2 regions of the Lysinibacillus sp. SGAir0095 genome follow, and region 2 is predicted to be linked to the other one. Evidence: a T-box and tRNA genes for the amino acid it is inferred to sense, from the RefSeq annotation. Region 2 holds a T-box; the other holds one or more tRNA genes.

Region 1 (11,956 bases), 1.8 Mb from region 2:
AGAGAAGCCTTTTCTTCTCTTGCTTTACTTTAACCAATATTAGTTTAAATGATTCTTCTATGATCAAGGGAATCTTGGGAATTGACCGAAATCTGGTTTACGTTTTTCTTTGAATGCATCGCGACCTTCTTTTGCTTCATCTGAAGTATAGTAAAGAAGTGTAGCATCGCCTGCAAGCTGTTGAATACCTGCTAAACCATCAGAATCGGCATTGAACGCTGCTTTTAAGAAACGTAGAGCCATTGGTGATAACTCCAGAATTTCCTCACACCATTTAACAGTTTCGTCTTCTAATTGCTCTAAAGGCACAACTGTATTAACTAATCCCATATCAAGTGCTTCTTGTGCATTATATTGGCGGCATAGGAACCAGATTTCACGTGCTTTTTTATGGCCAACGATACGAGCTAGGTATCCTGCACCGTAACCACCATCAAATGACCCTACACGAGGCCCTGTTTGTCCAAAGCGTGCATTTTCTGCTGCAATTGTTAAGTCACATACGATATGTAAAACGTGACCTCCTCCAATAGCATAGCCAGCTACCATTGCAACAACAGGTTTTGGAATTTTACGAATTAGTGTTTGTAAATCTAATACATTTAAACGTGGAATATTGTCATCTCCAACATATCCACCATGTCCACGAACCTTTTGATCTCCGCCTGAGCAGAATGCCATTTCGCCTTCACCAGTTAAGATGATAACGCCTACGCGTTCATCATCACGTGCACGAGAAAATGCATCGATTAATTCTGCAGTAGTTTTTGGACGGAATGCGTTACGAACTTCCGGACGGTTAATCGTAATTTTAGCAATTCCGTTATACAATTCATACTTAATATCTTCGTAAGTATGTAAACTTGTCCATTCACGAGTCATTATTATACCCCCTATATTTGTTTCGCTAATGCTCCAAGATTAGTTTTTACTAATCCTCTAACTTAAAGGAATGTCCTTTTTTGTACGGATTCGATTGTTACGTACTTTAGATTAGCTTTATTTAATCTTTATAGCATCCTTTACTATTGTAGCAAATTGTTCAGGATTTTCCACATGAATTGCATGACCTGTATTTTTAACACAGACATGTTGTGCATTTTGTAAAAGCGCTTGCATTTCTTCAGCGATTTGACAAAACTTATCATCCTGCTCACCAGTTATTAATGTTACTGGCATCGATATTTCTCCTAAGGATGACCAAAGGGAGGACTGAGCGCCTGTACCCGCTCCTCTTAAGCTGTTTGCTAATCCAATCTCTGTTTGAGCGAGCCGCTCTTTTCTTACCTCTAATTGAACATCTGGTGGAAGTTTTTTTTGAGTCTTGAATAAGGGGATGTTCTCCCACTTATTCACAAAAACTTCAATCCCGCTCGTTTGAATCTGATCAGCAAGACTTTCATCTGAAGCTCGCCTTTTCGCACGTTCCTCTTCTGATTTTAATCCCGGCGATGCACTTTCCAAGATGAGATGTGATACTCGATCAGGAAAAGTTTTTGCATATGATAAAGCAGTCCTTCCACCCATTGAATAACCAAGTAATATAACTTCATGAAGATTTAGCTGCTGAAAGATTTCATCCAATTGCAGAATTTGCTCTTCCATTGTATACGGTGCAATATCCTGCGGTGAATCAGTTTGACCATGTCCCATTAAGTCAATTGCAACAATACGATGATTCTTTATGGGTATTGCTACATTACACCAGGTTGCTACACTTCCTGTAAATCCATGAAGCATCACGATAGTTTGCTCTAAATGGTCATTCCAGATTCGAACATTTACATTTATCCCTCGAGCTTGAAGAATCATTGCTCCAACTCCTCATGAATACGTTGCCAAAGCTTTCGGTGACTAGTAACGTTTTCCTGACGATCCGTAAAAATTTCAATCAAGCGCAATGGATTGTTTTGTGGTTCTAATAATTTCTCAACCTCAGTAAAATCTTTAATCTGAACATATTCTATGTCATACATTTTGGCAACATCCGCAAAACGCAATGCAGTTGGCGTGCCAAAAAGGTCCTCATAGTATTCTTTAACGGTAGATTGTGCTAGATAAGAGAAAATCCCACCGCCATCGTTATTGAATACAATAATATTAAGTTTGCATTGCTGATAACGAGTCGTAATTAGTGCATTGACATCATGTAGAAAGGCCAGATCTCCAATCAGTAAATACATCTCCCGATTTTTTCTAGCCTGGCTAAAGCCAATTGCAGTAGACATTACACCATCAATCCCATTCGCACCTCGGTTAGCAAAAACCTGTATGTCCTTGTGAGTTGGCAATAAAAAAGTATCGATGTCACGAATCGGCATACTACTACTTACAAAAAGATCACTTTCGTTTGGTAAATTTTCGATTAGGTAACGAACTACTGCTCCCTCATCTTTTTCAAGTTGTGGATGGGAACTAATATGTTTAATGGCAAGCTCCTCACCTTTACGCCATTGCAACAAGTATTCATCGCTGCACATTGTATTATCGAGATTCATCTCACAAATCCACTCTCCGATGGCTGCATGGATAAAATGAGTTGAAACAGCTGCTGAATCCCGGAACATTGGATCTTCGTCAATCACAATATAATTAGTTGGCAGTGTTTCTGTTAAAAAGTTAGTTAAAAATTTCGAAACAGGCTGTGCTCCAAAGCGAATAACTGTATCAGCAAGAACCTGCTGTTTAAATGCCGTATTTTTTAATAGTGCATCATATGTAGAAATGATATACTGCTCACAATCCTCTGGTACATTTGTTCTTAAATTCGATAGGCTTTCAACTAAGACTGGCCACTTTAATTTCCGAATAAACGTCCACATATGCTGTAAGTCAGTACCAAGTGCAAGTTCCCCTACAATAATAAACCCTCTATTAGTTTGATTAACAATCGTTGTCATTACATCTTTTGCTTGTTCTGAAGGAGCTACATTTCCTACAAAGCTTTGTTGAAAAGTTTGTTCTGGCAGTTCCTCTTGAAAATCAATGAGTAAAGGCTCACGAAAAGGAACATTAAAATGTACGGGTCCAAATGGGGCCGTATTTGCTATATTCACACCTCGTGCTACATGACGCTCGACATAGGGCAATGTCATTTTCGCATCATCGGGAATCGGAAATTCAGCACTCCATTTTACTCGTTCACCGTACAGTGAGATTTGATTGATTGCCTGAGGGGCACCTACCTCACGTAATTCATGAGGCCGGTCCGCAGTAATGACGATTAAAGGTACACGCGCATACTTCGCCTCGACAATGGCAGGATAATAATTTGCAGCCGCAGTACCCGAAGTACAGAGAAGAACAACAGGTTTTGCTTTTGCTTTAGCTATACCAAGAGCAAAATAAGCTGCTGACCGCTCATCTACTTGTCTATAGATCGATAAATTCTTTGTTGACGCAAATGCATAGGCAAGCGGTGTCGATCTAGAACCTGGGCTAATCACAACATCCTCTACGCCATTTTGCATAAGTGAGGCAACTATTTTATATACGTAGTTCGTTATTATTTCACGTTCATTCATGTAACTGTCCTCCTAAAGCACGTAACATCGGACGGAACTTGACTAATGTCTCTTCATACTCTGAATTCGGCTCAGAATCAGCAACGATTCCGCCTCCAGCATATAAATAGGCTTTATTGTCTTTTAATGCAGCAGAGCGAATTGCTACTGCAAATTCACCATTTCCTTCTGCATCAATCCAACCAAGTGGTGCAGCATACAATCCTCGGTTCATGGTTTCGTTTTCACGAATAACGGTCATTGCTTCTTGACGAGGAACTCCTCCCAAAGCCGGTGTTGGATGAAGATATTTTACAAGCTGTAGGATCGTTGCGTCTGATGACAGTTTTCCTTCAACAGGTGTATATAAATGTTGGATATCTCTAATTTTTAAGAGCTTTGGTTTTTTTGGTACTGTATATTGCATACAGTTTTTTTCAAAAGTATTTGCTATCATTTCGACAACATATTGATGCTCTCCTAGATTTTTTGCATCATTTAATAAACTTTCTCCAAGTTGCTTATCTTCTTCTGCTGTTTTCCCTCGTTTAATGGAACCGGCTACACATGACGAGAAGGCTTGCCCATTTTCCACTTTTACTAATCGTTCAGGAGATGCCCCAAAGAAAAGAAGATCTTCATGCTCTAAACCAAATAAATAGCTTTCTGGTTGCTCATTCACTACATGTGATAAGACTTGTGGTGAGGATAGAGTATCCTGAAATTCTAGCTCTAATGACCTTGCTATGACAACTTTTTCTGCCCTCTTAGCCTGGATCAAACTTGTTACCGTTGAAATTGTTTGGAGATATTCCTCTTTATATGGCTCACGATAATTTGTCATTAATGGTTTACTATATGTTTTTAATTCTTTTACTTGTGCAGCATGAATGAGCTGATCCCGTTCTTTTCGAAGCTGCTCGAAATCCTCTAGACTATTTTCTTTATCCGTAATTAAATGAATACTGATATAAGCCTTATCATTACGTATCACTAGTTGATATGTAGCTACCGAAAAAAAGCTTTGTGGAAAGCCGTCCCACTCTCCTTTTTTGCCATTCTTCGGGTCAAAGGTAAACCCGCCAAATAGAATTGGTTGAGGTTCTTTTTCTTCTTTCACAATATTTTTTGTTAATTCTTTCCACTGTTTTTCTACTAAATCGAAACGGTCCTTGCCTTTATTATTTTCGATTATAAATGCATGGCCAAGACCGACTAATGTGAATGTTTTCTCACGATTTTGCCAAAAAAAGCGCTGTCCCTTATATTGCGATTCGCCAGCTGCAAAAAATGCCAAGGCTGATAATCTGCTTACTTCTATTGTTTCAATATAGAAGGATAATCTTGAATTAACTGTTTCCACTTCTACTTCAGTGGTATGCAACCACTTCTGATGCATCGAATTTCCCTCCATCAAAGGCAGTTTCTTGCCTAGAACTTTGGCTTATCTTAAAGCCATATTATTTGTGAAAACATCATTATTTCCACTTAAAATCAGAGTTATCACAATTTCTGCTTTTACTCCAAAACGCTCATGTGTATTGTTTTCGAATTTACGTTATCTATTCTATCATATCACTTTTTTTACATATACAATATTGATATTGTTTCCTCATTGATTTTTATCTGTAAGGCTTGAATAATTTTTCCAACCAAAAAAGCGAGAGAAATTACTCTCGCGCTAAGTTTAGTTTGTTTGCATATTTATTGAAACCTCTATTTGCCATTATGGAAACCTCTTCATAGGTGAAGGTTTTCAATAAGGCTTTAATTAAGTTTTCATACTCTTTTGCATTCGATAACTTATCCACTGAAAAATCCATTCCATCAAAATCAGATCCAAATCCAATATGTTGTACTCCAACTAGAGATGCAATAAGTTCGACATGCTTCACTAAGTTCTCGATGGATGTCTTTTCTTTTTCATTTTCGATAAACGGTGGATAAAATACGACATGCATTCTCCCACCATGTTTTATTAATTCTTTTATTTGGACATCTGTTAAGTTTCTCGGATGGTCACAAATGGCTCTTGCATTACTATGACTAGCAATAAGGTTTTTCGCTAATGGAAGTAATTCAAAAAAACCTTGCTCATTTAGATGAGACACGTCAATTATGATATTGCGTTTATTTAGCAACTGAACTACCTCTTTAGCTAAAGGTTTTAAACCCTTTGAAGGATCTTCTGAAGCGCCATAGGCAACACCATTTTCATGATTCCATGTTAAACCAACTAATTTCACTCCTGAATTTAAAATCTGCTCAAGTTTTAATAGATCTTCACCAATACAATCGCAACCCTCTAAACTTAAAATTGCTCCAATTTGCCCATCCTCAAGCTGATCTAATTGCGCCCACTCAGTTATATGCACCATTTCAGGCTCGCTTAAAACTTTTGTATGAAAAGCTTCAATTTGTCGAACTGCTGCTAAGAATTTTTCATTGTCAGGAAGATCAGAATGAACAAAGATTGCAAAAACTTGCACCTTAACATTTCCTGCTTTTAATTTCTCTAAGCTTGCACTTAATCTAGCATCATTTCGGAAATTCGCATTTTCGAGTCGCGATAATTTCTCCAATACATCACAATGCAAATCGATAATATTCATGTATCCCCCACCAATTCAATATAACTATATTGTATAGGAAATGGTGAGATAAATTCCATATTTCTCATTGAAAACTTTATCTTTATTGAAATTGATCTCGAATGGTTGATTCTTGATTATTTTGATGGATAACCTCTTGTGGTACATCCTGTGGACTATCAGATGATGGAAACTCTCCAGAACCATTTTCAAAATCGACCGCTTTTAATGCTTTATGTGAAAGCTCATTCATGATTTCCTCTTCAATCGGTCGTGTTTCCATATCGACTTTTTCTTGACTATGTTCTACACAAGTCAAGGTTGTTGGAACTGCTTCAAGACGTTCAAAGGAAATTTCCTTATGACATACTTTACATTCACCATAAGTTCCATTATTCATAGCTTCCAAAGCAGCTTCTATTTTATCTATACTTTCTTGTTTAAAATCATCCATGGCATATTCCGTTAGTTGTATCGTTAAGTCTGAAGCAACATCTCCTGGATGATTATCATAATTTGATAACTCCGTGCGTTCAATATCATCATGCGTTTCCAGACCTTCTTTTAAATCCTTCAGTTCTTCTAACAATGTATTTTTTAATTGTTGCATCTCGGATTGTTTCATGTTGTTGTCCTCCTTTTTCCTATAATTAAGGTTTCCTTTATTTAACTTTTTAAACATAGTAAAATTTGTACAACGTGTAAAAACACATATGATTTGCAACAAGATAATTATTAAAATTAAAGGTAATTGGTTTCTCGAATTGCTGTCGTTATTGAATGGTATTATTTGATTTTTATGTGCTTACATTGTGTTCATTCAATAAGATGTTGCGTCTCTTGTTGAGCACTACATTTCTCACTGCTAGAAATCCTGGTGGAGATACGTTTTCATTTGTTTCGTTCTTTGTCTTTTCTAGTGTTTCTATGGGGCCTTTTTTAAGTTCTTTATTATTTGTCTATGAGACCGTATCTATTGAACAACTCTTGATTATTTCTTATATAGTTGTCCATGCGATTGCTTCTATTGGACAACTCGAAACATTAGAAATTAAGGTTCTATGTCAAATGTTGGGGTGATGTGTTTTTGCACGTCACCCTATTAACCTAAATGAACACCGAATTCTTTATATAAATCATTCAATAAAATCTTTGCTTTAAAATGCTTAAAGCTCCTAAAACCATAAGCATTACGTTTCATTACCTTCGATTTATTATTAATTCCTTCTAAAAAACCATTTGAATAGCCAAAACTAAAACTATTTAAGATCTCTACTTGCCAATTCTTAAAGGTTTGAATGGCTTTTATAAATGCTGGGATATTTGCTTCTTCTACCTTACGGTAATAAGCTTCTAATCTATTCTTCACTTCTGCAATATCATTCGTCGTTTTTGCCCAATCAAACCATTTACAATAGGCTTCTTTTAGTTCATATGCTTGCTTTAATTCCTTTGACATTCCCGTGTAGCGATTTAAATACCATCGATTCTTTTCCGTTAACTTATCAAAGCGTTTATATAAGACATGACGCATTTTTTTGCACTTTTTTCGATCGTATGGATGCCAATCCTTCTGCACTTTACGACGCACCTCGTCTAGAGCCCAATAAATATAACGACAATAATGGAATCGATCGGCAATAATGATAGGACGATTTAAGGCTTTTTTAACAGCTGCTTTAAAGCTTGGATTCATATCCATTACGACGACTTCTACATCTGATCCATATGTCATTAGATAATCCTTAATCGTTTCTTTTCTACGATTCGGTAAAATATCAATTGGTTCGTGCGTTTCAGCGTTGGCAATGATTAGTTGATAGGTCCCCGCATCTGTATCTCCTTTATATTCATCAATCGCAATACATTTTGGTAAATGGACCCCTTCATTTAGCTGCTCTTTTACCACCTTTTTAAAGCGACGAATTACCGTCGAACTGGATGTTCCAAGGACTTCTGCTGCTTCTTTAAATGTCTTTGCCTTTACTGAACGGATTCCAACAACTTGATTCCATTCTTTTGAGTAACGTTGATACTTATCCACGAAAGGAGATTTTTCCGAGAAGCGTTTTCCGCACTCACATACATAACGTCGACGTTTATAGAAAAGGATGGTTAATCGTTCAAACCATTTTAAATGTTTAATTTTTTGAATTCGATAATCATGTATTTTAGAGGTCATTTTATTACAGTCTGGACACTGATGTTCTTTCTTCGGAATTGAAACGTAAAGAGCGATACGCTCCCCGATCTCTTCAATCTTATGAACAGTTACACCTTTTAATCCTGGGATATTTCTGTTAAAATTCATAATGCACGTATCACCTTTCATTGCTTGTTTCTCGACAATTCAAGTATATCGAAATCGGTGATTACGTGCTTTTTTTTATTTCAAATTGTAGTAAAACCCCAACAAATATTATAGAACCGAAATTAAAAGATATTCCCAAAAGTAATAAATTCATTTTCCGAATGTTTTGTAACGTAACTTCTATCAGGAAACAATTATATAAAAATCTATACAAAAAAGTCCTAAAGATTTGATAACAAACCTTTAGGACTTTTTTGTTATTAATTATGACCCGTACGGGATTCGAACCCGTGTTACCGCCGTGAAAGGGCGGTGTCTTAACCACTTGACCAACGGGCCAAAAAATATATGGCGGAGAAGGAGGGATTTGAACCCTCGCGCCGGTTGCCCGACCTACACCCTTAGCAGGGGCGCCTCTTCAGCCACTTGAGTACTTCCCCATATGGCTCCGAAGGTAGGACTCGAACCTACGACCGATCGGTTAACAGCCGATTGCTCTACCACTGAGCTACTTCGGAAAATTTTTATGGTGGGCCTAAATGGACTCGAACCATCGACCTCACGCTTATCAGGCGTGCGCTCTAACCAGCTGAGCTATAGGCCCCTATTGGAGCGGGTGATGAGAATCGAACTCACGACATCAGCTTGGAAGGCTGAGGTTTTACCATTAAACTACACCCGCATTATATGGTGGGTCGGGACGGAATCGAACCGCCGACACTTAGAGCTTCAATCTAATGCTCTACCAACTGAGCTACCGACCCATAATAATGGCGGTCCCGACCGGGATCGAACCGGCGATCTCCTGCGTGACAGGCAGGCATGTTAACCGCTACACCACGGGACCATTTGGTTGCGGGGACAGGATTTGAACCTGCGACCTTCGGGTTATGAGCCCGACGAGCTACCACTGCTCCACCCCGCGATAATATTATTCTAATTTTTAAAAATGGCGGAGGCAGTAGGATTTGAACCCACGCGCGGTTTAACCCGCCTGTCGGTTTTCAAGACCGATCCCTTCAGCCAGACTTGGGTATGCCTCCGTATATTTATATCTCCTATGGTGGACCTTGCAGGACTCGAACCTGCGACCGGACGGTTATGAGCCGTCTGCTCTAACCAACTGAGCTAAAGGTCCTTCAAGATGGCGGCAGAGGGGATCGAACCCCCGACCTCACGGGTATGAACCGTACGCTCTAGCCAGCTGAGCTACGCCGCCAGGATATATTTAAGTGTTTTGGTGGAGCCTAGCGGGATCGAACCGCTGACCTCCTGCGTGCAAGGCAGGCGCTCTCCCAGCTGAGCTAAGGCCCCATAATAAAATTTCACTATAGAGTTACATGGTCGGGAAGACAGGATTCGAACCTGCGACCCCTTGGTCCCAAACCAAGTGCTCTACCAAGCTGAGCTACTTCCCGTTTCGTTTAGAAATACGGGCTGATTAAAAGATGCCGAGGACCGGAATCGAACCGGTACGGTAGTCACCTACCGCAGGATTTTAAGTCCTGTGCGTCTGCCAGTTCCGCCACCCCGGCACAATTGGAGCGGAAGACGAGGTTCGAACTCGCGACCCCCACCTTGGCAAGGTGGTGTTCTACCACTGAACTACTTCCGCATGTGCAAAATAAATTATTCTGGCAATCTTTAAACTTAAATGGTGCGGGTGAAGGGAGTCGAACCCCCACGCCTTGCGGCGCTAGATCCTAAGTCTAGTGCGTCTGCCAATTCCGCCACACCCGCATTTAAGTAACAATAGAACTGGTGAGCCATGAAGGACTTGAACCTTCGACCCTCTGATTAAAAGTCAGATGCTCTACCACTGAGCTAATGGCTCTAAAAAATGGTGCCGGCGAAAGGAGTCGAACCCTCGACCTACTGATTACAAGTCAGTTGCTCTACCAACTGAGCTACACCGGCATTATATGGTGGAGGATGACGGGCTCGAACCGCCGACCCCCTGCTTGTAAGGCAGGTGCTCTCCCAGCTGAGCTAATCCTCCTGGGTAATATGCCTAGCGACGTCCTACTCTCACAGGGGGAATCCCCCAACTACCATCGGCGCTAAAGAGCTTAACTTCCGTGTTCGGTATGGGAACGGGTGTGACCTCTTTGCCATCATCACTAGACTATAAATGTTTTTACTTCAAATAGTAAAACTCTTTTATTTAAGACAAGATTTATAATAACATATTTATATATTATATCAAGTCTTTTTTCATAAAAAAATATATTTTTTATGACCCGTACGGGATTCGAACCCGTGTTACCGCCGTGAAAGGGCGGTGTCTTAACCACTTGACCAACGGGCCAAACATATATGGCGGAGAAGGAGGGATTTGAACCCTCGCGCCGGTTGCCCGACCTACACCCTTAGCAGGGGCGCCTCTTCAGCCACTTGAGTACTTCCCCATATGGCTCCGAAGGTAGGACTCGAACCTACGACCGATCGGTTAACAGCCGATTGCTCTACCACTGAGCTACTTCGGAAAATTTTTATGGTGGGCCTAAATGGACTCGAACCATCGACCTCACGCTTATCAGGCGTGCGCTCTAACCAGCTGAGCTATAGGCCCCTATTGGAGCGGGTGATGAGAATCGAACTCACGACATCAGCTTGGAAGGCTGAGGTTTTACCATTAAACTACACCCGCATTATATGGTGGGTCGGGACGGAATCGAACCGCCGACACTTAGAGCTTCAATCTAATGCTCTACCAACTGAGCTACCGACCCATAATAATGGCGGTCCCGACCGGGATCGAACCGGCGATCTCCTGCGTGACAGGCAGGCATGTTAACCGCTACACCACGGGACCATTTGGTTGCGGGGACAGGATTTGAACCTGCGACCTTCGGGTTATGAGCCCGACGAGCTACCACTGCTCCACCCCGCGATAATATTATTCTAATTTTTAAAAATGGCGGAGGCAGTAGGATTTGAACCCACGCGCGGTTTAACCCGCCTGTCGGTTTTCAAGACCGATCCCTTCAGCCAGACTTGGGTATGCCTCCGTATATTTATATCTCCTATGGTGGACCTTGCAGGACTCGAACCTGCGACCGGACGGTTATGAGCCGTCTGCTCTAACCAACTGAGCTAAAGGTCCTTCAAGATGGCGGCAGAGGGGATCGAACCCCCGACCTCACGGGTATGAACCGTACGCTCTAGCCAGCTGAGCTACGCCGCCGGGATATATTTAAGTGTTTTGGTGGAGCCTAGCGGGATCGAACCGCTGACCTCCTGCGTGCAAGGCAGGCGCTCTCCCAGCTGAGCTAAGGCCCCATAATAAAATTTCACTATAGAGTTACATGGTCGAGAAGACAGGATTCGAACCTGCGACCCCTTGGTCCCAAACCAAGTGCTCTACCAAGCTGAGCTACTTCTCGAAATATTGGCGCGCCCGGCAGGAGTCGAACCCACAACCTTCTGATCCGTAGTCAGACGCTCTATCCAATTGAGCTACGGGCGCATATATGAATGGTGCCGAGGACCGGAATCGAACCGGTACGGTAGTCACCTACCGCAGGATTTTAAGTCCTGTGCGTCTGCCA
Region 2 (11,956 bases):
TCGATAAAAAAAGCGATTGAACAAGCAGAACGTATGACAGGAATTAAAATAAACGAGGTAGTACTAGGTATACCCGCAAATCAAACAACACTTCAGCCAGTAAAAGGTGTGGTAGCTGTCAATAGCGAAAACCGTGAAATTACTGATGAAGACTTAGACAGAGTTATTGAATCCGCACAAGTGATGTCAATTCCACCTGAAAGAGAGCTTGTAAATATTATCCCTAGACAATTCATTGTCGATAATCTCGATGAAATCAAAGATCCACGTGGTATGATTGGTATTCGTTTAGAGATGGATGCTACAATGATTACAACTTCGAAAACTCTCGTTCATAACGTTTTACGTTGTGTTGAACGAGCTGGTTTGCAAATAAGAGAAATCTATTTACAACCATTGGCAGCAGGATTTTTCGCCTTAACGGAAGACGAGAAAAACCAAGGGACAGCCTTTATCGATTTAGGAGGAGGCTCCACAACCGTTGCAGTTTTTGAAGATGGCTTACTTGCAAGAACAGGAGTTATCCCTGTTGGTGGCGAACATATTACAAAAGATTTATCAATTGTACTTAAAACACCAACTGAACAAGCAGAAATTATAAAGAAACAGTTTGGACATGCATTTTATGAAGATGCTTCAGACGAAGAAATTTTCGAAGTACCAGTTTCTGGCACAGATGTTATGGATCAATATAGTCAAAAATTTATTTCAGAAATTATCGGTGTACGTCTTGAAGAATTATTCGAACTAGTTTTAGATGAATTAGCTCGTTTAGGAGTCCGTGATTTACCTGGCGGAGTAGTCCTTACAGGTGGTGTTGCTCAACTAGAGGGAATTGCACAACTTGCTCGTCAAGTTATGCAAACACGTGTAAGAATTTATACTCCAGACTATATAGGTGTTCGTGAATCAGCTTATACAACTGCTGTAGGGTTAATACGTTATGCGAATTTAGAGGATGAATTTTATGGTAGAAGTCCAGTTCAGGCACCTGCATATGCAACAGTTGGAGCTGGAACAACACCTCCTAAAAAACAATCTACTCCAGTAGAAAAAGAAAGCAACAATACAAACAAAACAAGCGTAATTAATAAAGCTAAGAAACTATTCGATAAGTTTTTCGAATAATAATTCGAGATTCGTGTGGCAGGAGGAGAAACTATGTTAGAATTTGATACGAATATAGACCAACTAGCTAATATCAAGGTCATTGGTGTCGGCGGTGGCGGTAATAACGCAGTAAATAGAATGATTGAGCACGGTGTACAAGGTGTTGACTTTATTGCCGTAAATACTGATGCACAAGCTTTAAATCTATCAAAGGCAGAATATAGATTACAGATTGGCAATAAGTTAACAAGAGGCCTTGGGGCAGGTGCAAACCCAGAAGTAGGTAAAAAAGCAGCTGAAGAGAGCCGTGAGCAAATCGAAGAAGTTCTTCGTGGAGCAGATATGGTATTCGTAACTGCTGGTATGGGTGGAGGTACTGGAACAGGTGCTGCACCAGTTATTGCTTCAATTGCTCGTGATTTAGGAGCGTTAACTGTTGGTGTAGTAACACGCCCATTCTCTTTTGAAGGACGCAAACGCCAAACACAAGCAATCGGTGGTATTGCAGCAATGAAGGAAGCGGTTGATACGTTAATCGTAATTCCAAATGATAAATTACTGCAAATTGTTGATAAAAGCACTCCAATGCTTGAGGCATTCCGTGAGGCAGACAATGTACTTCGACAAGGGGTACAAGGTATTTCAGACTTAATCGCTACGCCAGGTCTTATTAACCTTGACTTTGCAGATGTAAAAACAATCATGTCCGACAAAGGTTCTGCATTAATGGGAATCGGTATTGCAACTGGTGAGAACCGTGCAACGGAAGCAGCGAAAAAAGCGATTTCGAGCCCATTACTTGAAACTTCAATCGATGGAGCAAAAGGCGTTATCATGAACATTACTGGTGGATCAAATCTAAGCTTATTTGAAGTACAAGAGGCAGCAGATATTGTTGCATCTGCTTCAGATGAAGAAGTAAACATGATCTTCGGTTCGGTTATTAACGAAAACCTTAACGATGAAATTATCGTTACTGTCATCGCAACAGGCTTTTCTGATGATATCCTAACTCAGCCACAACGCCAAAATAACACTCGTCCGATGGGAACTATGCGAGGTGGACAAGCTCAAGCTCAACCACAAGCACCAATTCGTGAACGTGTACAAGAGCAACCTGTTCAGCATCAACAAGAGCCACAAAGACAGGTACAACAACAGCAAGATGATGTATTAGAAATTCCAACATTCTTACGTAACCGTCGTAATCGATAATACGCCGCAGTAAGATTTAATTCGACATAAATAGAAGCCATCTCATTAAGTTGAGATGGCTTTTTTAATTTGTGAATTTCAAATAATGTCGGATGAAATGCGTCCTGAAAAGAAAGTAAAAGTAGAATGTGTTTCTTACGCTTGATGAAATGTTTTAAGCGTAGAGACAAAAAATTGGCTCGAGGTGTATTTGTGATTAGATCGCTCTCTTAAAAAATACTAGATTAAAACATCTAAAAGTATCAGCCACAATAGCAACATGACACATAGAAACAACTTCATTACTATTTCTCCTGTACCTTTTCCTAGTTGAAAATTTCTACAAATTATGTCAAATAACTGCGTTTTATTAAAAATATTGTCAAAAAGAAAATTCATATTTGTACGATGGTTTGACATTTTCTGAAAGATTAGGATGTTACTCTATTAACAGGAGGACGCTGAAATGATTGGAGAATTACTCGTACTATACAATACGTTATTCAATTATTTTTTATTAAAATTTACACAAGAAATAACGGGATTGTATGTGAAAAGGAGTAGGTTGCTACTTAGTGCATTTTGTAGTGGTCTGATTGCAAGCATTTTCTACCAGACATTAATTGGAGCCTTATTAAGTTTTATCGTATTAATTGGACTAGCCTTTTCCTTTAGACTCCAATCATTGTTAAAGCAAGGCACTGTACTATTTATTACAACCTTTTTTCTAGGTGGCGTTTTAACAAGCTTACTGCCTTTTTTATTAAATCAATCCGATGTCACCTTTTTTATATTATGTACAGCCATCGCCTTTATCGGTTTAACAGTGATTCACTCAAAGTGGAGAGAAATGATGCAATCAAAGATTCAACATTCATTTGTCGTAGAGTGTGACCTCGAACTATTTAAGAAATCATTCAGTTTAAAAGGATTTATTGATACTGGTAATGAATGCACGGAACCCATGAGTGGAAAACCAGTACATTTTCTCTCGTATTCGGCAGTATCCAAGGATCTACCTGAGGACTTCCATAAAGCCTTACTGGAATGGGATGAAACGAATCCTTATCAACTAAAGATGTTTCCTACGTATGTTTACCCTAGAGTAAGGGTATTAACGCTATCGACGGTTCAACAAGAACGGTCAACAGTGCTTGCTTTCCGGTTTGACAAACTAAAACTATGTGGTGCTACTACGAAAGAAATCTTCGAACAGTATGTTGTTTTCACTAAACAGGATGCGAGGTATCCACAAGACGCACAAATGATTCTTCACGTTTTGGCTCTTTAGCTAAACTACTTATTAGGTAAGCACTTTGCAAATTTTTCTCAACTTATAAGTGGGAAGTAAAATTGTGAGATCCAAAATTTGGACGTCTACTTGAGGTGTATTTTTCTAGCATTAAAGGGTACTAAAATCTCCTTCCTAGATGACTAGTAAAATGAAGAAGTGTAGGAGAGGTAAATCCGCATGCGCCCAATCAGCTCACCTATCAATAGTAGATATTGAATTCTTTTGCTATAGATGGGTCACTTAATCAAATTTACGCATAAAGGGGGAAAATGATTGTTTAATAAAATAATTAATTTTTTTAGAAAAATTTGGAGTAAGTTTCGACTTAAGGGAACGTACTATATAGGAGGGCACGATTCATTGCCAGTACCATTAACTAGAGAAGAAGAGATGACAGTTATTGAAGCCTTTATGAATGGTGATTTGAGAGCAAGAGACACACTAATTGAAAGAAATCTTCGTCTTGTTGTTTATATTGCGAGACGTTTCGATAACACGGGAACGCCAATTGAAGATCTAATTAGTATCGGTTCTATTGGTTTAATAAAAGCCATTGAGACCTTTAATACAGAGAAGAATATTAAATTAGCAACTTATGCATCTAGATGTATTGAAAACGAAATCTTAATGCATTTACGAAAGACAAGCCGTATGAAGGGTGAAGTGTCGTTGGACGAGCCTTTAAATTCAGATCCAGATGGTAATGAGCTACTCCTTTCAGACATTCTTGGTACAGAAGAGCAAATTATTATGAATGATGTCGAGAAAAAAATTGAACGACAGCATATGTTCCAAGCCATAAACGGGCTAAGTGAACGGGAACGCTATATTATGGAATGCCGATTTGGTTTGAATGGAAAGCAGGAAATGACTCAAAAAGAAGTAGCAGACCATTTAGGGATTTCTCAATCCTATATTTCACGATTAGAAAAGAAAATTATTTTAGATTTACGTGAACATTTAAATCAACCAATTTCTTAAAATGGTAAACAGAAGTTTACTTTAAAGCGGAGCTAAAGAGCAGCTCCGCTTTTCTAATGTCCAGCTGCAAATGCCAGCTCCTCGCCAACTTCGGTGCTGCCTAAAAGGGCAAAGAATGTCCTTTTGTCAGCCCCTCCGCCGCCCGAGGATGGGCAAGTGCCGACAATGCCACACGGACGTGGCATTATTGTCGGCCAGTTGTATTCGGAGCTAAAAAGGCGTTCTCCGCTTTTCAAGTCGATTGGATGAAATTGGACGAAAATTTTGTGCATATTCTTTTTTATTCCGGACAAACTTAAAAAACAGTTCAGAGATATATGTGAAACTTTCATAAAAATTCCTGATGAAAGTTAAAGTGCATCTTTTGTGCTTCATAGACATTGCCACATTTCTATGTGCAATTGTCTATGCACATAGAAATTCATGCATTTACTGACTGTTTATTCCTTTGGTTTTCACAGCAGTTAATGCGGGGAAAAAAATGACAGTTCGGAGGAAAAGAAGATGGTTCGTACTAAAGTAGAACTTTGTGGTGTAGATACTGCTTCTTTGCCAGTGCTAAAACATGAAGAGATGAGAGCGCTGTTCGTTCGCTTACAGGCTGGAGAAGAATGGGTAAGAGATGAACTGGTAATTTGTAATTTAAGGCTTGTGTTAAGTATTGTCGGTAGATTTTCCTACCGTGGCGAACAAGCAGATGACCTATTCCAAGTAGGTTGTATTGGTTTACTAAAAGCTATTGATCATTTTGATTTGAAGCATAATGTTCGATTTTCAACATATGCTGTACCAATGATCATTGGTGAAATTCGAAGACACTTGCGTGATCATCATGCTTTACGTGTTTCTAGATCCTTAAGGGATATAGCTTATAAAGCAATGCAAGCAAAAGAAAAATTTATTTCAGAGAATTTACACGAGCCTACAATTGAACAATTGGCAGAAGCCATTGAAATGAAAAAGGAAGATGTATTGTATGCACTGGATGCAATACAGGATCCTCTATCTTTGCAAGAGCCAATCTATTCAGATGGCGGTGATGCCGTTTATATTATGGATCAATTAAGAGATGATGATGTGTCAGAAGAACAATGGGTTGCATATGTAAGTGTAAAAGAAAGTATGCAAAAGTTAGACGAAAGACAGCAAATGATACTATCAAAACGATTCTATTACGGCGAAACACAAACTGAAATTGCAAAATCACTCGGCATATCTCAAGCGCAAATTTCTCGATTAGAAAAAAATGCAATTGAGACAATGCAAAAAGACTATAAATTAGGATAAAACTAGCAGCGCACTTATAATTAAGTGCGTTTTTATTTGGAGTGAAAGTATGAAGACCCTACTATTCAAACTATCCTGAAGTAAACAAATTCTATGGCACACAAAAGGTTATTGCCATTCGAAATCTGCACAAAAAATATCTAGAAAACATATATGTAATTTTCCTTTCTATAAGTAAATATTTCTCCTTACCAAGCATAAGTGTTAATAAAGAGTAAAGTACCAAAACGTATACGAAAGGAGATTTGTGTGCGATTTTCTGATGTACAGCAGAAAGAAATTATTGAGGCTGGGAATGGACGTTTTATTGGATATATTGTTGACGCTGAAGTAGATGAAAAAACAGGAAATATACTTGCATTTTTAGTTTCTGAGCCAAAAAAATTTATGTCATTCATGCAAAATGACGAACAAGTGAGAAAAGTACCAATAAGTGATGTACTCGTAGTTGGAAAAGATGTCATTTTAGTAAGAGAAGTTACTTGAAGCAAGTAGCAATGCATTGAAATGTAGCATGTACATTGTTACAATGAAAGAAACTAATGATGTAAAGTTGGGTTTAAATTGGCAAAGATTACAGAAAACTTACAAATCATAAATGAAAAAATAGAACAAGCAAAATTTCGCTCCATTGCTAAACAAGAAGTTACAATAATAGCTGTTACAAAACAGGTTTCTACTGAAAGAGCTCTTGAAGCGGTGGAAGCTGGAATCATTCATCTCGGTGAAAATCGACCAGAAGGATTATTAACTAAAAAAAGCGAAATTAATAACCAAGCAAAATGGCATTATATTGGATCCTTACAAACAAGAAAAGTAAAGCAAGTAATAAATGAAATTGACTATCTCCATTCCTTAGATCGTTTCAGTTTAGCTGAAGAAATTAATAAAAGAGCACAAAAAACGATTAATTGTTTTGTGCAAGCAAATGTATCCGGAGAAGAATCAAAGCATGGGCTTACAAAAGATGAAGTCATTCCATTTATCGAGAGTATAGCCCAATTCGAAAATATTAGAATCGTGGGTTTGATGACAATGGCTCCTAATACAGAAGATGATCAAATAATCCGAAATGTATTTCGTGAATTAAAAAATCTACAACAGGAAGTTGTTAAGCTCAACTTACCGTTTGCACCTTGTGAAGAGCTTTCAATGGGGATGTCAAATGACTTCGAGATAGCAGTAGAAGAGGGTGCAACTTATGTAAGAATTGGAACAGCTCTTGTTGGATAGAAAAGAGGGATACTAGATGAGCATGAAAAATAAAATCAAAAATTTCTTTTACCTAGAAGAAGATGAAGAGACTGTCGAAGTTCAGGCCCAAAGTCCAGTGAATCTTCCAAAAGAGCAACCGTTAGCAAAGTCACGTACTAAAAAGGAAAGAAAAGTTGTGGACGTTGAATCTCCTGCGGCACAACCACCTCGTAATGTTGTAAGCTTACAAGCTGCAAATTCGTTGAAGAATTCTAAAGTTGTAATTGTTGAGCCGCGTGTCTATGCTGAAGCCCAGGATATTTCTGAGCATTTAAAAAGTAAACGAGCTATCATTGTAAATTTACAACGAATTGATCGTGAAGCAGGAATTCGAATTATCGATTTCTTAAGTGGAACAGTTTATGCTTTAGGCGGAGATATTCAAAGAATAGGTACTGATATATTTTTATGTACGCCAGAAAATGTAGAGGTATCCGGTGAAATCTCTAACTATTTTTCTGAGGAATACTAGCTTCATTCCTTATCAGCAGGAATGAAGTTACCCTCTGGATTTTAAGTACATAGAGAACAATCAACATAGCTTGGGTAAAGGTTTACTCCTGGCAATTAAGGGGAATTTAATTTAGAGAGGGTTATCAATTTATATGTTAGTATCAATCTTAAATATTATTTCAATTGCATTTTCGATCTATTCGTTTATGCTAATCATTTATATTCTAATGTCTTGGGTTCCAGCTGCTCAGCAATCCGGATTTGGCCGTTTATTAGGAAAATTATGTGAGCCATATTTAGGCTTCTTTAGAAAATTTATTCCACCTATTGGGATGATTGATTTTTCTCCAATTATCGGAATTTTGCTATTAAGCTTTATTGAGCGAGGCGTAAAAATCGTACTTCTTAATATCTTTAACATGGTTGCATAGGACATGCCCCTACGAACAAGTGGGGGTTTTTTTAATACTTATGAGAGTACTGAAAGAATAATTGTTAAATACAAGAGCCTATGCATGCTACACAATAGAAAAAACAAGTTACTCCAAATATAAATTTTAGAAAAATTTTTAATTCCCCCACAAAACGCGTGAATATAGGAATATTAAAATACAATTGTTATTAAAAGTGAGGATTGGCGAGGATGGAGCATTTAATCCAGCATTTTAGGAAAGATGAGCAAACTTTTATAGAAAAGGTCATTGGCTGGCAAAGGGAAGTAGAAGATCGTTTTGCGCCAAAGCTTACGGATTTTCTCGACCCACGGGAACGTTTTATTGTTTTATCCATTATCGGTCAGCAAAATGGTCTGCATGTAAGAACCTTTGGGGGATTTCCAGATGCTGAACGTCAAAGGCTTTTTATTTGCCCGAATTACTTTGAACCAATCTCTGAGGATTTCCAGATCGCTTTTTTCTCTGTGAACTATCCAACTAAATTTGTTCAGCTAAAACACCCGGATGTTTTAGGAGCTTTGTTATCTCTCGGTATTGAACGCAGTAAATTTGGGGATATTCGTATAGAAACAGACACGATTCAATTTGCCGTTGTAGGGGAAGTGCAAGATTATATACTAGCCAACCTAACTTCGATTGGGAAATCGAAAGTAAAGCTTGAACATGTGAGAGCTACAGATCAATTAATCACGTTAGCTGAAGAATGGTTTGAAAAATCATATACCGTTTCTTCGATGAGGTTAGATGTGATTTTAGCAACAGTGGTGAATCTATCTAGGCAAAAATCCCAAAGTTTAATCAAAGCTGGAAAAGTCAAAGTGAATTGGTCCGTTAGAGAAGATACTTCTTTTGAAGTACAAGAAGGCGATGTAATCTCTGCTAGAGGTTATGGTAGAATAAAAGTCATGATGACTGAAGGTAGAACAAAAAAGGATAAAATCCGACTACAAGTAGGACGATTAGAGCAAAAATAGTAGTTTCAGGTGAAAATTTACGAAAATTTGATGTCAAGTGACGAGACGAGCTGTATAATAGAGTAAGATATTTCAAATGAAAAGGAGTGTTGACCATGCCATTATCACCTCTTGATATACATAATAAAGAATTTACTAGAGGCTTCCGCGGCTATGCAGAAGACGAGGTAAACGAATTTCTTGATCAAATCATTAAAGATTATGAAATTATTCTTCGTGAGAAAAAAGAGTTAGAAGAGAAGATAAAAACAATGACCGAACAAATGAGTCATTATAATACATTGGAAGAAACGTTGCAAAAATCGATCGTTGTTGCTCAAGAAGCTGCAGAAGAAGTTCGTCGCAATTCCCAGAAAGAATCGAAACTTATTATTAAAGAGGCAGAGAAAAATGCTGACCGCATCGTGAATGAAGCATTAGGGAAAGCTCGTAAAATTGCAATTGAAATTGATGAGTTGAAAAAGCAGTCCAAAGTATTCCGCAATCGTTTTAAAATGTTGGTGGAGGCTCAATTGGACCTCTTAAGTACGGATGACTGGGATCATCTAATGGAATATGACGTTGGACTTACCGATATTCAAAAACATGCAAGAAAAGAAACAGATGAGATCGAAATAACAAGTGAAGAGTTAAATAAACTTTTATAAAATTTGATTTACTTGACGAAAATTGGTTGGTTCCATATACTGATAATCGAGAATTAAAAAAAACTTATAAATATGCGGTGACGGAGACAGTATTTTTTGAAGTGGTCAAAAGCGATTCGAGGATGGTGAGAGCTCGAACTAATCCTTCATTAAAGAAAATCACTCCTGAGCAAAATCATTGAAATTAGAACACCAGGTGTGTTTATAGAAGTAAGTGATTTCGTATACACTTGCGTTAAAGTGTCTAAGAGGTAATCTGATTGTAGAATTGGATTACAAATTAGGGTGGTACCACGAGTTATAGCTTCTCGTCCCTTTAGTGGGGATGAGAGGCTTTTTTATTTAATTAAATATAAACTTTAGGAGGACTTAAAATGGTCGAGTACAAAGATACGTTATTAATGCCAAAGACGGATTTCCCAATGCGCGGAAATTTACCAGCAAACGAACCAAAAATGCAAGAAAAATGGAATGAAATGGACATTTACGCAAAAGTTTTAGAGCGTACACAAGACCGTCCGCATTTCGTATTACACGATGGCCCTCCATATGCCAACGGAGATATTCACATCGGTCATGCGTTAAACAAAGTCCTTAAAGATATGATTAACCGTCATCGTTCAATGACTGGTTACCACGTACCGTATGTACCAGGTTGGGATACGCACGGTTTACCAATTGAGCAGGCCCTTACAAACAAAGGTGTAAAACGTAAAGAAATGACTGTAGCGGAGTTCCGCGAGCTATGTGAGAAATATGCATATGAGCAAGTTGAAAATCAAAAATCTCAATTCAGCCGTTTAGGAGTTCGTGGAGACTGGGAAAATCCATATATCACACTTAAACCTGAATTTGAATCACGTCAAATTGAAGTATTCGGTAAAATGGCTGAAAAAGGCTATATCTATAAAGGTCTAAAACCAGTTTATTGGTCTCCTTCTTCAGAATCAGCTCTTGCAGAAGCAGAAATAGAATATCAAGATATTAAATCTCCTTCAATTTATGTAAGCTTCGGTATTAAGGATGCAAAGGGCGTTGTTCCTGAAGATGCAAAATTCATCATCTGGACAACGACACCATGGACAATTCCTGCAAACTTAGGGATTTCTTTAAATCCTGAAATTACTTATGCAGTAGTGGCTGTAAATGATAACAAATTTATCATTGCAAAGGATTTATTAGAAACAGTTTCTCAAACACTTGAATGGGAAAATGCGGAAGTTGTTCAAGAAGTTAAAGGACAAGAGCTTGAATACGTAGTTGCGAAACACCCATTATACGACCGCGATTCATTAATTATGGTTGGTGATCACGTTACGACTGATGCTGGTACAGGATGTGTTCATACGGCTCCTGGTCATGGTGAAGACGACTTCCAGGTTAGTAAGCGATACGGTCTAGAAATATTAAGCCCAATCAATGACCAAGGCTGCTATACGAATGAAGCACCTGGATTCGAAGGTTTGTTCTATGATGATGCAAACAAAGTGGTAACTGAAAAGTTAAAAGAAGCTGGCGCTTTAGAAAAGCTATCCTTCTTCTCTCACTCGTACCCACATGACTGGCGTACGAAAAAACCAGTAATTTATCGTGCTACACCACAATGGTTCTGTTCTGTAGAAGCATTCCGTGATGAGCTATTAAAAGCGGTTGAAGATACAACATTCACGCCAGCTTGGGGTGAAACTCGACTTTATAATATGATTCGTGACCGTGGAGACTGGTGTATTTCACGTCAACGTGCGTGGGGAGTACCAATTCCAGTATTCTACACTGAAAATGGTGAAGAAATTATTACACCTGAAACGATTGCCCATGTGTCAAAGTTATTCCGTGAACACGGGTCAAATATCTGGTTCCAGTGGGAAGCAAAAGAATTACTTCCAGAAGGATTTACTCATCCAGGAAGTCCAAACGGGAAGTTCTCCAAAGAAAATGACATCATGGACGTATGGTTCGATTCTGGTTCATCTCACCAAGGTGTACTTGTAGAGCGTGGTATGAAATATCCAGCTGACCTTTATTTAGAGGGATCTGACCAACACCGTGGATGGTTTAACTCATCATTAATTACATCTGTAGCAATTAATGGCTATGCACCATATAAAGGACTTTTAACACACGGTTTCGTATTGGATGGCGATGGCCGCAAAATGAGTAAATCTTTAGGAAATGTTATCATTCCTGAAAAAGTTATGAATCAATATGGGGCTGATATCCTTCGTTTATGGGTTGCTTCAGTGGACTACACTGGGGACGTTCGTATCTCAATGGATATGTTAAAACAAATTTCGGAAGTATATCGTA

What was found. The T-box of region 2 lies ahead of ileS (isoleucine--tRNA ligase). A T-box ahead of a tRNA ligase gene usually reads a tRNA of that ligase, here a tRNA-Ile.
Region 1: it has a tRNA-Ile gene. The T-box ahead of ileS (isoleucine--tRNA ligase) is inferred to sense a tRNA for this amino acid. The anticodon was not compared.

Annotation. Positions count from the first base shown of each region.
Region 1 is NZ_CP028083.1:2,953,503-2,965,458, forward strand. It holds gene menB (1,4-dihydroxy-2-naphthoyl-CoA synthase) at 64-882, opposite strand; gene menH (2-succinyl-6-hydroxy-2,4-cyclohexadiene-1-carboxylate synthase) at 1,000-1,812, opposite strand; gene menD (2-succinyl-5-enolpyruvyl-6-hydroxy-3-cyclohexene-1-carboxylic-acid synthase) at 1,809-3,524, opposite strand; gene C1N55_RS14555 (isochorismate synthase) at 3,517-4,902, opposite strand; gene C1N55_RS14560 (dipeptidase) at 5,174-6,115, opposite strand; gene C1N55_RS14565 (TraR/DksA C4-type zinc finger protein) at 6,198-6,719, opposite strand; gene C1N55_RS14570 (ISL3 family transposase) at 7,197-8,405, opposite strand; tRNA gene C1N55_RS14575 (tRNA-Glu) at 8,673-8,744, opposite strand; tRNA gene C1N55_RS14580 (tRNA-Ser) at 8,755-8,845, opposite strand; tRNA gene C1N55_RS14585 (tRNA-Asn) at 8,849-8,923, opposite strand; tRNA gene C1N55_RS14590 (tRNA-Ile) at 8,933-9,009, opposite strand; tRNA gene C1N55_RS14595 (tRNA-Gly) at 9,014-9,087, opposite strand; tRNA gene C1N55_RS14600 (tRNA-Phe) at 9,094-9,169, opposite strand; tRNA gene C1N55_RS14605 (tRNA-Asp) at 9,177-9,252, opposite strand; tRNA gene C1N55_RS14610 (tRNA-Met) at 9,256-9,330, opposite strand; tRNA gene C1N55_RS14615 (tRNA-Ser) at 9,356-9,448, opposite strand; tRNA gene C1N55_RS14620 (tRNA-Ile) at 9,467-9,543, opposite strand; tRNA gene C1N55_RS14625 (tRNA-Met) at 9,551-9,624, opposite strand; tRNA gene C1N55_RS14630 (tRNA-Ala) at 9,644-9,719, opposite strand; tRNA gene C1N55_RS14635 (tRNA-Pro) at 9,747-9,823, opposite strand; tRNA gene C1N55_RS14640 (tRNA-Leu) at 9,855-9,940, opposite strand; tRNA gene C1N55_RS14645 (tRNA-Gly) at 9,946-10,020, opposite strand; tRNA gene C1N55_RS14650 (tRNA-Leu) at 10,061-10,145, opposite strand; tRNA gene C1N55_RS14655 (tRNA-Lys) at 10,165-10,239, opposite strand; tRNA gene C1N55_RS14660 (tRNA-Thr) at 10,247-10,322, opposite strand; tRNA gene C1N55_RS14665 (tRNA-Val) at 10,329-10,404, opposite strand; rRNA gene rrf (5S ribosomal RNA) at 10,415-10,530, opposite strand; tRNA gene C1N55_RS14675 (tRNA-Glu) at 10,642-10,713, opposite strand; tRNA gene C1N55_RS14680 (tRNA-Ser) at 10,723-10,813, opposite strand; tRNA gene C1N55_RS14685 (tRNA-Asn) at 10,817-10,891, opposite strand; tRNA gene C1N55_RS14690 (tRNA-Ile) at 10,901-10,977, opposite strand; tRNA gene C1N55_RS14695 (tRNA-Gly) at 10,982-11,055, opposite strand; tRNA gene C1N55_RS14700 (tRNA-Phe) at 11,062-11,137, opposite strand; tRNA gene C1N55_RS14705 (tRNA-Asp) at 11,145-11,220, opposite strand; tRNA gene C1N55_RS14710 (tRNA-Met) at 11,224-11,298, opposite strand; tRNA gene C1N55_RS14715 (tRNA-Ser) at 11,324-11,416, opposite strand; tRNA gene C1N55_RS14720 (tRNA-Ile) at 11,435-11,511, opposite strand; tRNA gene C1N55_RS14725 (tRNA-Met) at 11,519-11,592, opposite strand; tRNA gene C1N55_RS14730 (tRNA-Ala) at 11,612-11,687, opposite strand; tRNA gene C1N55_RS14735 (tRNA-Pro) at 11,715-11,791, opposite strand; tRNA gene C1N55_RS14740 (tRNA-Arg) at 11,798-11,874, opposite strand; tRNA gene C1N55_RS14745 (tRNA-Leu) at 11,884-11,956, opposite strand, start outside.
Region 2 is NZ_CP028083.1:1,172,934-1,184,889, forward strand. It holds gene ftsA (cell division protein FtsA) at 1-1,128, shown strand, start outside; gene ftsZ (cell division protein FtsZ) at 1,162-2,325, shown strand; gene C1N55_RS05790 (sigma-E processing peptidase SpoIIGA) at 2,771-3,595, shown strand; gene sigE (RNA polymerase sporulation sigma factor SigE) at 3,872-4,579, shown strand; gene sigG (RNA polymerase sporulation sigma factor SigG) at 5,084-5,866, shown strand; gene C1N55_RS05805 (PRC-barrel domain-containing protein) at 6,116-6,352, shown strand; gene C1N55_RS05810 (YggS family pyridoxal phosphate-dependent enzyme) at 6,431-7,099, shown strand; gene C1N55_RS05815 (cell division protein SepF) at 7,116-7,592, shown strand; gene C1N55_RS05820 (YggT family protein) at 7,726-8,004, shown strand; gene C1N55_RS05825 (YlmH family RNA-binding protein) at 8,217-9,002, shown strand; gene C1N55_RS05830 (DivIVA domain-containing protein) at 9,098-9,649, shown strand; T-box leader at 9,718-9,968, shown strand; gene ileS (isoleucine--tRNA ligase) at 10,024-11,956, shown strand, end outside.